Regions from separate parts of the Pseudomonas sp. DSP3-2-3 genome, predicted to be linked through region 2. Evidence: predicted binding sites of a transcription regulator. Region 2 holds the regulator's gene; the other holds the start of a gene.
What was found. The regulator sigma-54, encoded in region 2, starts transcription at its own class of promoters, with help from an activator protein. The targets are predictions, from matches to a motif close to ANTGGCATNNANNTTGCTNT.
Positions count from the first base shown of each region.

Region 1: the regulator sigma-54 is predicted to act here: its motif matches at 4,241-4,260, upstream of flgB (flagellar basal body rod protein FlgB).

Region 1 is NZ_JAFCXH010000006.1:264,686-270,723, forward strand. Features, by position in the region: gene ACP7E4_RS10125 (flagellar hook-basal body complex protein) at 1-1,065, opposite strand, end outside; gene flgE (flagellar hook protein FlgE) at 1,286-2,620, opposite strand; gene ACP7E4_RS10135 (flagellar hook assembly protein FlgD) at 2,649-3,326, opposite strand; gene flgC (flagellar basal body rod protein FlgC) at 3,342-3,785, opposite strand; gene flgB (flagellar basal body rod protein FlgB) at 3,789-4,196, opposite strand; gene cheR (protein-glutamate O-methyltransferase CheR) at 4,462-5,289, opposite strand; gene ACP7E4_RS10155 (chemotaxis protein CheV) at 5,393-6,038, opposite strand, start outside.
Region 2 is NZ_JAFCXH010000008.1:177,823-183,860, forward strand. Features, by position in the region: gene lptA (lipopolysaccharide transport periplasmic protein LptA) at 1-118, shown strand, start outside; gene lptB (LPS export ABC transporter ATP-binding protein) at 119-844, shown strand; gene ACP7E4_RS12145 (RNA polymerase factor sigma-54) at 1,029-2,522, shown strand; gene hpf (ribosome hibernation-promoting factor, HPF/YfiA family) at 2,654-2,962, shown strand; gene ptsN (PTS IIA-like nitrogen regulatory protein PtsN) at 2,974-3,438, shown strand; gene rapZ (RNase adapter RapZ) at 3,441-4,298, shown strand; gene ACP7E4_RS12165 (HPr family phosphocarrier protein) at 4,315-4,587, shown strand; gene ACP7E4_RS12170 (zinc ribbon domain-containing protein YjdM) at 4,723-5,061, opposite strand; gene ACP7E4_RS12175 (ZIP family metal transporter) at 5,158-6,038, opposite strand, start outside.

The DNA.
Region 1 (6,038 bases), on a different contig from region 2:
CACGCCATCCTTGATGAAGTATTGCTTGAGCTCGTGTTTATTGCCTTGGCTATCAAAGATGCCAGCAGGAAACGTATGGGTGTAGGTTTTGATATCGGAGGCATCAAACACCGGAACGGGGCGCACCATTACCGGGTCAGTATCATCCAGCGCATTGAGCGCACCATTTTCCAGAGACAGGGAAACAGACCCATTGGCTGGCGCAGGACTGGCAGCCCATGAACCACCTGTTTGTTGCGCGGGCTTCCAGCCATTCAATGTGAACTCTGTGTCCGAGAGCTTCCTGATATGTTCGGTATTGCCGGAATAACTGACTGTCCCATCCGCTGCTTTATTCAACGTAACGTGCAGCGCGCTGGTACTGGCAGGATCAATTGGATTGCGGCCATCGATCAATACATACATTGACCACTGACCTTCATCCGTCTTGACGAAGTATTGGCTGAGTTGATGATCAGCGGGCGGTACTGCACCGACTCCTTTGTCCTGAACGGTTGTTTGCGTCACCTTGGTATAAGTGGTCGCATCCCCTGCGTCAAACTTGGGCAGCGCTGCCAAAGATTGCGATGAAGCGTTCAGATTGATCGTGTCCGATATCCGCGTCGTGAACTTGGGGGCCATGGCGGAAGTGTCGATCCGCAGATCGCTACGCACCCCATCAATAATCTCGCCCTTCTCATTGGCTGCGTAGCCTTGCAGGCGCCCGCCTTCGCTGTCGACAATGAAATCCTCGGCATCCTTCAGGAACGCCCCGGCGCGCGTATACGCCAGGGCACCGCCATCACTGACCACGAAAAAGCCGTTGCCCTGGATACGCATGTCCAGCGGCCTGCCCTCGGTAGTCATGGAAGTGCCTTGATTGAAATTCTGCGACACATTGGCCAGGCGCACGCCGTCGCCTACGGCGCTGCGCCCATTACTCAAATGTGCAGAGGAATAAAGCGCGGCGAACTCTGCGCGAGATGACTTGAAACCGAGTGTCCCGACGTTGGCAATATTATTGCCCGCTGTCTCAAGCCTTTTATTGGCAGCATGAATACCACTGATAGCAACATTGAACGACATGAAAACTCCCGAACCGCAATCGCGGCCTTTCATTGAGGAGTTTTTATTCTCGCAGTAACGCAAGTAGGAAATTTCCATATAAATTGTGCGACAGCTCCATAACTTAAGACACTTATTTCTTTATGAATGACTGATTATTATTTTATTGATATCTGCAACTAGCACCCATAAAAAAACCCCTCCGAAGAGGGGCTCTTTGTCCATCAGTACAACCCTGTTATCAGGTCATCTGAATAGTGGTCTGCATGATGGTGCTCTGGGTCGAAATGGTTTTCGCGTTCGCCTGATAGTTGCTTTGCGCCTTGATCAGGTTAACCAGCTCGCCGGTCAGGTCGACGTTGGAATCTTCCAGCGCCTGACCGGTGAGGTAGCCCAGCGTGCCCGACTCCGGCACACCGCTGACCGGTACGCCCGAAGCGAAGGTTTCGCGCCAGTTGGTGCCGCCGGCAGGCGCCAGGCCTTGCACGTTGGCGAAGTTGGTCAGGGAAACCTGGCCGATCACCTTGGATTTGCCGTTGGTGTAGGTCGCGAACAGGTTACCGGTGTTATCAACGCTCATGGCGCTGATCTGGCCAGTGGCATAACCATCCTGATCCTGAGTGATCAAACCCGATGCCGAAGCGGTCTGAGTGGAGGCCATCATGTTCAGCTTGATGCTGGCTGCGCCGTCAGCGCCGTTTTTGGCCCAGGTAGCGGTCGTGCCGGTACCGACCTGAACACCAGGAACCCAGCCAGTCACCTTGAAGGTACCATCGGTGTTAAGACCCATGGCACCGGCGACGACAGGCGCGCCGGTGCCACTGGTGATCAATGCGCCCGACGAATCGAAGGTCAATTCAACCTTGTCGGTCTGGGGATTAACCGCAGTAGTCGGGTCTGTGATATTTCGGCCGTCGACCAGCGAGTACATGGTCCACTTATTGGTGTCAGTCTTCACGAAATACTGATCAAGGGTGTGGGCATTGCCTTGGGTATCGTAAATCGGGGTGCTGTATTTAACGTTGTAGCTCTTGGTGTCGGTCGGATCGAACGTGGCCACCGCTGGAATCGCTTCCGACGAGTTGAAGTTGGCCTTGTTGGTGATCGTAGTGGTTGTTTTGGGCTCCAGATTCGACGAGTCGACCTTGAGATTGCTCAACGCACCCACCACCACGTTGCCATTGGCATCGACGTTGTAGCCCTGCAGATTCTGCCCGGAGCTATTGACGACAAAACCTTCCTTGTCGGTATGGAATGCGCCGGCACGGGTGTAGAGCTTTTCACCGTTGTTGCTGAGCATGAAGAAACCATTGCCGTTGATCGCCAGGTCCAGGCTGTTGGCCGTACCGGTGGTCAGGGAACCCTGGGTGAACTGTTGCGACACGGCGGCGGTGGTTACGCCGCTGCCGACGTTGGTCTGGCCGGACGTACCACGAATGGATTGCGCGTACTGGTCGGCAAATTCCACACGGGAAGACTTGAAGCCGGTGGTCGCGACGTTGGCAATGTTGTTGCCGGTGACGTCGAGACTTTTGTTTGCCGCATAGAGCCCACTAAGACCGATATTGAATGACATGTAACACTCCTACGCCGTCTAGTCGGCTCTAAATTCCGATTGTTTGCACTTTGGACAAAGCGATGCTGCTACCGCCCGCCAGATTAAGAGTCATTTCCCCACCATTGGTGGAAGTGGTCACGCTATTGACCGTGGCCGGCAAGTAAGTGGCCAACGAAGTGCCCTTGCCATCAATACTGCCGCTCGCGACAAAGCTGTAGTTGCCGGCAGGTGCCGCTACGCCGTCACTGTTGGTGCCATCCCACGTGAAGCTCGTCTTGCCGGCGGGCTGGGTACCCAAGTCCACCGTGTCGACCAGGTTCATGCTGGTGTCGTAAATCTTGACCGTCGTGGCGGTAGAAGACGCTGGAACCACAACCGAACCGGTCATGCCCTTGGTGGTGTCGACCGCTGTGGAACCTGCCTCCACGATCACCGAACGGCCAACCAGGGAAGACGCCTGCAAGGCTTGCGACGACTTGTAGCTGGTAGCAATCGAATCGACCGTCGAGGTCAGGTTCTGCATGCTTTCCAGGCTACTGAACTGCGCCAGCTGGGCGACGAACGCCGTGTTGTCCTGCGGATCCAGTGGGTTCTGGTTCTTCATCTGCGTCACCAGCAACTGCAGGAACGCATCCTTGCCGAGCGCGGTACCGGAGTTGGTCGCGGTCGGCGTGGGGTTCTGCAATGCACTGATAAAACTGCTTGATACGTCTTCAACGGCCATTTGTTTCGCCCCTTATCACTGACCGAGGGTCAGGACTTTCTGCATCATGGTTTTGGCGGTATTCATGAGTTCCGCGTTGGTCTGGAAAGACCGACTGGCAGAAATCATGTCAGCCATTTCTTCGACGACATTGACGTTGGGGTAGTAAACGTACCCGTCCTTGTCGGCGGAAGGATGATTTGGCTCGTAACGCGCTTCGAGGTTGGAGGCATCTTCGATAATTCCGGAGACCTGCACGCCCTGCCCGGCTTCGCCCTGATCCTGAAACAACGAACCGCCGCCGCTGTTGCCCTGCCCTTGCATCACGGTGGCGAACACCGGGTGACGCGCCCGGTAAGTCTGATCCATGCTCGAAGACACGGTTTCGGCGTTGGCGATGTTACTGGCGGTGGTGTTCAAGCGAGTGGTCTGCGCACTCATGCCACTGCCGGCGATGTTAAAAACGTTGGCTAGAGACATGAATTACTCTCCGCGAAGGGCTGCAACCAGCCCTTTGAATTTGCTGTTGAGCAAGGTGAAGCTGGCCTGGAAACCAATGGCGTTCTCGGCATAACTGGCCTGCTCGACCTGGGCGTCCACGGTGTTCTGATCCAGCGACGGTGCCGAAGGTGTGCGGTACATCAGCGAACCGTCGGTGTTGCCCACGCCGTCAGCTTCGATATGGCGACTGTTGGTCTTGTTCAGCGCAAAGGTGCCGCTCTTGACCTTGTCGTTTTCAGCGGCCAGCACGGAAGAGAACTCCAGATCACGAGCCTTGTAATTTGGCGTATCGGCGTTGGTGATGTTATTGGCCAGCACTTCAGCACGCTTGGCGCGGAAGTTGAGGGCCTGCTCATGGATACCTAACGCTTTATCGAAGCTGATGCTCATGTCGGGAAACCTTTACCGGTTGACCAGATTTTCGTATCAGTGACAAAGCAATCAGCGTGCCAGTTCTGAAATCCCCGTAAACCAAGGGCCGGAGGCCTGTCATGGCACGGCAATGTCAGAAAAGCGGCAAGGTGTTTCCGCTATCCGGGGCAAATGCGGCAAACCGAGCGCCGTAATTTTGCCATTGCCGCACTCGCTCCAACAAACAGGATCCGGCGAAAGAAAAAGGGACCCGAAGGTCCCCTTTTTAATCGATCAGGCCAATCTACTTGGTCTGGTAGATGATGCCCGGGCTGCACTGAACCATCTGGTAATGATCCGGCAAACCGTTGAGCGCTTCGGAGGCGCCCAGAAAAAGATAACCGCCGCGCTTGAGCGTGCCGTGAATGCGTAACAGGATGTCTTTTTTCACTTCGGCAGAGAAATAGATCAACACGTTGCGGCAAAACACGATATCGAACTTGCCCAGGCTCGCGTAGCTGTCCAGCAAATTGAAGGCGCGAAACTCGACGCGACTTTTGATCGGCGCCTTGATCACCCAGCGACCCGGAGTCTTGACATCGAAATAACGCTGCAAGCGGTCCGGAGACAAGCCCCGGCCAATCGCCAGGCTGTCGTACTCGCCCGACTTGCAATTGGTGAGCATCAGACCGGACAGATCGGTGGCAACGATCTGCACACCCGCCTTGAGTTGCCCCGGATTGCTGCGCTCGAACTCATCAATGGTCATCGACAGCGAGTACGGTTCCTGACCGGACGAACAGGCTGCCGACCAGATACGCAAACGCTGGCCGGGGGCCGCCTTGATGGACTCCGGCAGCACCTTGTTCTTCATGACTTCGAACGGATAGGTATCCCGAAACCACAAGGTTTCGTTGGTGGTCATGGCATCCACGACCTGCTCGCGCAAACCGCTGCGAGGCTGGGCCTGAATGCGCTGAATCAACTCACCCAGGGATTTTATGCCCTGTTGCTCCATCAGCTTGTTGAGACGGCTGGAAACAAGGTACTGCTTGTTCTCACCCAGCAGGATGCCACAGGCTTTTTCCAGAAAGACCCGGAACTGTTCGAAATCCAAATTACCCGTAGACAAAGATGCCGCCTCTCAAATCATGTGAACCACCAGGGACGACGTCCCCAGGGTCTGTTGCCGTTCAGCACAAGCCGCGTCGCCGGGCCGGGCCAAAGCGCCAACCTTAACTGTTATCTGCTGCCTTGATCCGATCCACAACCCTGGCTGCGAGATCATCAGGTCGGAACTTGGCAAGGAAGTCATCTGCACCAACCTTCTTCACCATAGCCTGATTGAACACGCCGGACAGAGAAGTATGCAAAATGATGTGGAGCTTTTGCATCCGAGGGTCATTACGAATCTCGGCAGTAAGTGTGTAACCGTCCATCTCCGGCATTTCGATGTCGGAGATCATCATCAAAAATTCTTCTTCGGGCTTCTTGCCCTCATCGACCAGCTTGCGCAGGTATTCCAGTGCCTGTCGACCGTCGTTCAGCGCCACGACCTCAACACCGACCGTTTGCAGGCAACGACTGACCTGTTTGCGCGCCACCGAAGAATCATCGACGGTCAAAACCTTGAGCGAAATAGCCTTGTGCTGGGTTTCCGTATCGATCACACCGGCAGAAACCGCCTCGGAAATCGGCGCCACTTCAGCAAGAATCTTCTCGACGTCGATAATTTCCACCAACTGATTATCGACCCGGGTAACGGCCGTCAGGTAATGATCGCGACCCGTTCCTTTGGGTGGCGGATGAATCTCTTCCCAGTTCATGTTCACGATGCGTTCGACCGAATGCACCAGGAAACCCTGAACCTTGGTGTTGTAT
Region 2 (6,038 bases):
CGTGAAGCAGATCGTTAGCGCCGGCCGTGCCAATGGCAACAAGGTCACCGCACCGCGTCCGCGTATCGACATGGTGATCCAGCCGAAAAAGAAAACCGACCAGCAGAAGGCCCAGTAAATGGCGACGCTGAAAGCCCAGCATTTGGCTAAAAGCTACAAGGGCCGTCAGGTCGTACGCGATGTGAGCCTGTCTATCGACAGTGGGCAAATCGTTGGCCTGCTTGGGCCTAACGGTGCCGGCAAGACAACCTGCTTCTACATGATCGTCGGCCTGGTTCAGGCCGATCAGGGCCGCGTCCTGATCGATGACCTGGACGTCAGCCACCAGCCGATGCACGGCCGTGCGCGCGCAGGCATCGGTTATCTTCCCCAGGAAGCCTCGATCTTCCGCAAGCTTTCGGTAGCCGACAACATCATGGCGATCCTTGAGACCCGCAAGGAGCTGGACAGCGCCGCGCGCCGCAAGGAACTGGAAAGCCTGCTGCAGGAATTCCACATCAGCCATATCCGCGACAACCTGGGCATGAGCCTGTCCGGTGGTGAACGTCGCCGGGTGGAAATCGCCCGCGCCCTGGCCACCTCGCCGAAATTCATCCTGCTCGACGAACCTTTCGCCGGCGTGGACCCGATTTCGGTAGGTGATATCAAGCAGATCATTCATCACCTGAAAGCCAAGGGTATCGGCGTTCTGATCACCGATCACAACGTCCGCGAAACCCTGGATATCTGCGAAACCGCTTACATCGTCAACGATGGGCAACTGATCGCCGAAGGCGATTCGGAAACCATTCTGGCTAACCAGCTGGTGAAAGAGGTTTACCTCGGTCACGAGTTCCGCCTGTAATTGCTGCGGTGTCTCGCTTCCCCAAGCGGGCAATGCCCGAGTGTTTCAATGATGCAGCATTAATTGCCATCACACTCTAGGCAAACACTTCGGTTTCAGGCATATAATTTGCTTATGTAGGCGCCCCGGCGCCCTGATAGTGGATGGCGCATGTGCGCCGGCGAATAAGGTGTTAGCCCCAGCCATGAAACCATCGCTAGTCCTGAGAATGGGCCAGCAGCTGACGATGACGCCGCAGCTGCAACAGGCCATCCGCTTACTCCAGCTTTCGACTCTGGATCTCCAACAGGAGATTCAAGAGGCGCTGGAATCCAACCCTATGCTGGAACGCCAGGAAGAAGGCGACGATTTCGACAACGCCGATCCACTGGCTGACAATATCGAGCAAAAGCCCAATCCTGATGTTCAGGAGCCGACTTATCAGGAATCCGCCCCGACGGTCGACAACCTGGAAGAAGGCGAATGGAACGAGCGCATTCCCAATGAATTGCCGGTGGACACCGCCTGGGAAGACGTCTATCAGACCAGCGCCAGTAGTCTGCCCAGCAATGACGACGATGAATGGGACTTCACCACCCGCACATCCGTCGGTGAAAGCCTGCAGAGCCATTTGCTCTGGCAGCTGAATCTGGCGCCGATGTCGGACACCGATCGTCTGATAGCCGTGACGCTGATCGACTGCATCAACAACCAGGGTTATCTGGACGAAACACTCGAAGAAATTCTCGACGCCTTCGATCCTGAGCTGGACATTGAGCTCGACGAGATCGAAGCCGTTCTGCACCGCATCCAGCAGTTTGAACCCGCCGGTATCGGCGCGCGCAATCTCAGTGAGTGCCTGATGCTGCAACTGCGCCAACTGCCTGCCAAGACCCGCTGGCTCGCCGAAGCCCAGCGCCTGGTCAGCGACTTCATTGACTTGTTGGGCAGCCGCGATTACGGCCAGCTGATGCGCCGCATGAAGCTCAAGGAAGACGAACTGCGCCAGATCATCGAACTGGTCCAGAGCCTCAATCCACGGCCGGGCTCGCAAATCGAATCCGCCGAAGCCGAATATGTCGTCCCGGACGTCATTGTGCGCAAGGATAACGAGCGCTGGCTGGTCGAGCTCAATCAGGAGTCGGTCCCTCGCCTGCGCGTGAACCCGCAATACGCCGGATTCGTGCGGCGTGCCGACACCAGCGCCGACAACACCTTCATGCGCAATCAGTTGCAGGAAGCCCGCTGGTTCATCAAGAGCCTGCAGAGCCGCAATGAAACGCTCATGAAGGTCGCGACCCAGATCGTCGAGCATCAGCGCGGCTTCCTGGAATACGGCGACGAGGCGATGAAGCCGCTCGTCCTTCATGACATCGCTGAAGCGGTCGGCATGCACGAATCGACGATTTCCCGCGTGACCACGCAAAAATTCATGCATACGCCACGTGGCATCTACGAACTGAAATATTTCTTTTCGAGCCACGTAAGCACGTCCGAGGGCGGTGAGTGTTCGTCCACAGCGATTCGCGCGATCATCAAAAAACTGGTTGCCGCGGAAAATCAGAAAAAGCCGTTGAGTGACAGCAAGATCGCTGGTTTACTGGAGGCACAAGGCATTCAGGTAGCTCGTCGCACAGTTGCTAAATACCGCGAATCACTGGGCATTGCGCCATCTAGCGAACGCAAGCGACTGATGTGACCCGGCAAGGGTAAAGACGTGGCGCGCACACTCCGCAGTCGTTTTTACCCAAGCCCCAGCTGCAGGCCAAAGCGTTCCAGTGGTAGGCAAAAGCCTGCCTCTTTATGCACTGGCAATAAGGAGAAAGCGGTATGCAAGTCAACATCAGTGGACATCAACTGGATGTGACCGACGCCCTACGCGACTACATCACCGAAAAACTCGGACGACTGGAGCGCCACTTCGACAAGATAACCAATGTGCAGGTCATCATGGAGGTCGAGAAGCTGAAACAGAAAATCGAAGCCACCCTGCACATCCCCGGCGCGAAGGTAGTCGCCAATGCGGAACATGACGACATGTACGCGGCGATTGACCTTCTGACCGACAAGCTAGACAGACAATTGCTCAAGCATAAGGAAAAGCAGATCGGCCACCTCCAGGGTGCGACGGCTCGCTGATACCCCCACACATGATCCGACTCGAAAACATCCTGACCCCCGGCCGTTCACTCGTGAACGTGCCGGGCGGCAGTAAGAAACGCGTACTTGAACAGATTGCCAATCTGATCGGCAGAGAAGTGCCTGATCTGGACTCGCAAACCCTGTTCGAAAGCCTTGTTGCCCGCGAAAAACTCGGGTCTACCGGCTTTGGTAACGGCATCGCCATCCCGCATTGTCGCCTGAAGGGTTGTCACTCGCCCATCAGTGCGTTGCTGCACCTGAACTCACCGGTTGATTTCGATGCCATTGATGGCGCGCCTGTGGACCTGCTGTTTGTCCTGCTGGTTCCGGAAGCTGCCACCGATGCACACCTGGAGCTCCTGCGCCAAATCGCCAGCATGCTTGATCGCAAAGAAGTGCGTGACCGTCTGCGCAGCGCTGAAAGCAATGAAGCGCTTTATCAGGTGGTACTGGACGAGCAGAACGGGCATTAACCATGCGCATGATTATCGTCAGTGGCCGTTCAGGCTCCGGCAAGAGCACGGCCCTGGATGTACTGGAGGACAGCGGCTTCTATTGCGTTGACAACCTCCCCGCCGGCCTGCTGCCTGAGCTTGCCGAACGCGCGCTGATCAACACGGAACTGGCCGAGCCACTGCTTGCGGTTTCCATCGACGCGCGCAATCTGCCAAGCCACCTGACCCGCTTCCCGCAGATGCTTGAGGAAGTACGCTCGCGCAACATTCAGTGCGATGTGCTTTACCTCGATGCCGACGAAGCAACCCTGTTCAAGCGCTTCTCGGAAACCCGCCGCCGCCATCCGCTGAGCACCGCAAATCGCTCGCTTGCGGAGGCGATCCGCGACGAAACCACGTTATTGGGCCCGATCATCGATCTGGCCGACCTGAAGATCAACACCACGCACCTGAACCTCTATCAGTTGCGCGACACGCTGAAACTGCGCCTGCTGAACAAGCCGGAACCGGGCACTGCATTCTTGATTGAGTCGTTTGGCTTCAAGCGTGGCATGCCGGTGGATGCTGATCTGGTTTTCGATGTCCGCTGCCTGCCCAACCCCTACTGGAAGCCGGAACTGCGCGAACAATCGGGCCTCGACCAGCCGGTTATCGACTACCTTGCTGCGCAGCCCGACGTCGAGGAAATGTTCCAGGACATTTTCACCTACCTCAACAAATGGCTACCCCGCTTCGCTGCCAGCAATCGCTCCTATGTCACCATTGCCATTGGCTGCACCGGCGGGCACCACCGCTCTGTTTACCTGACCGAGCGCCTCGGCCAGGTCCTGCATCAATCTCTCAAGAACGTTCAGGTCCGTCACCGCGACCTAAGCTGAAAGGACTTCCACTGCGATGCCCGCTCGTCAAATAACAATCATCAACAAGCTCGGCCTGCACGCCCGCGCCGCCGCCAAATTCGTCGGCGTAGCCGGAAGATTCCCTTGCCAGATCAGAGTCGGCCGTTCGCCTGAAAGCATGGTCGATGGTAAAAGCATCATGGCCGTCATGATGCTCGCCGCCGGCAAAGGCACCGAAATCTACCTGTCGACCGAAGGCGAGGAAGAAGACGCTGCGCTGGATGGCCTCGTCGAGCTGATTGACAACAAGTTTGATGAGGGTGAGTGATTAGCGCCTCAGCGCACTCAGCTCAACTCGCAAAATTTTCGATTTTTATCTGTCCGTCCGTCCGGGAAAAAATCCGAAACCTTATTCAGGTTCCGAATTCGGGATGCAGCGCACCGGTCAGACTTGATTCAGGAATCAACCCTTCTTCACAAACTCCGACTTCAGCTTCATCGCGCCGATGCCGTCGATCTTGCAGTCGATGTCGTGATCGCCGTCGACCAGGCGGATGTTCTTGACCTTGGTGCCGACCTTGACCACCAGCGAGGAGCCTTTGACTTTCAGGTCCTTGATGACGGTAACGGTGTCGCCGTCTTGCAGCGTGTTACCTACTGAGTCCTTGATCACCTTGACGTCGTCGGCAGCTTCGGCAGTTCCTTCGGCGGACCATTCGTGCGCGCATTCCGGGCAGATCAGCATCGCGCCGTCTTCGTAGGTGTATTCGGAATTGCATTTCGGGCAGGCAGGTAAGCTCACGGTGATTCTCGCGTCAAAGGATAAAAACCATGGATTATAAGGGGTTTTTCCCGATGCCGGTGGACGAATCCCCGCAAGCATTCGTCGAACGCGCGCTCAGACCAGCGCGGTATCCATCACCATCATCAGGCAAAAACCGGAAATCAGCCCAAGGCTGGCAATCTTGTCATGCCCGTTACGACGGGATTCCGGGATGATTTCCTGGGTCACCACCAGCAGCATCGCACCTGCCGCAAAGGCCAGGCCCAGCGGAAGCAACAGCTCGGCGATGGCGACCAGCCAGGCACACAGCAAGGCGAACACCGGCTCCACCAGACCGGATGCGGCACCGATGAGGAACGCCTTGAAACGCGACATCCCTGCGCCCGCCAATACCAATGCGATGACCAGCCCTTCCGGCACGTCCTGAAGGGCGATCCCCATGGCCAGGCTGTCGGCATCGGGCAGACCGCCCCCCGCAGAAACACCAATGGCCATGCCTTCCGGAATGTTGTGGGCAATAATCGCGATGACGAATAGCCAGATGCGTGGCGCAATGACCGGCAACTCGGAGGAGCCACTGAGCGGCGAGCCTTTGGAGACACTGTGGTCGACCACGAACAAGCCAATCGCACCGAGAAAAATCCCCAGACTGACCAGTCCGCCAGCGCCCCAAGGCGAAAATCCAAGGCCTTCAGCGGCGCTAAGGCCCGGCACGATCAGCGAAAACGCCGTCGCGGCCAGCATCACTCCGGCGCCGAAGCCCAGCAGACCATCGGAAACTGCCACTGGCATATTGCGAATAACCAGCACCGGCACTGCGCCCAACGCGGTCCCCAAGGCGCATATCGCGCCGCCTTCCAGCGCGCGCATCAAGCGCGGCTCCAGGCTGAGCCAGCTCAGACCTTGCGAGACCAACAGCGCAGTGCCGGCCAGCAGCAGAATCGAACCCAATGCCAGGCGAAACAAACGCCCGCTGCTGATCGTGACTATTTCCG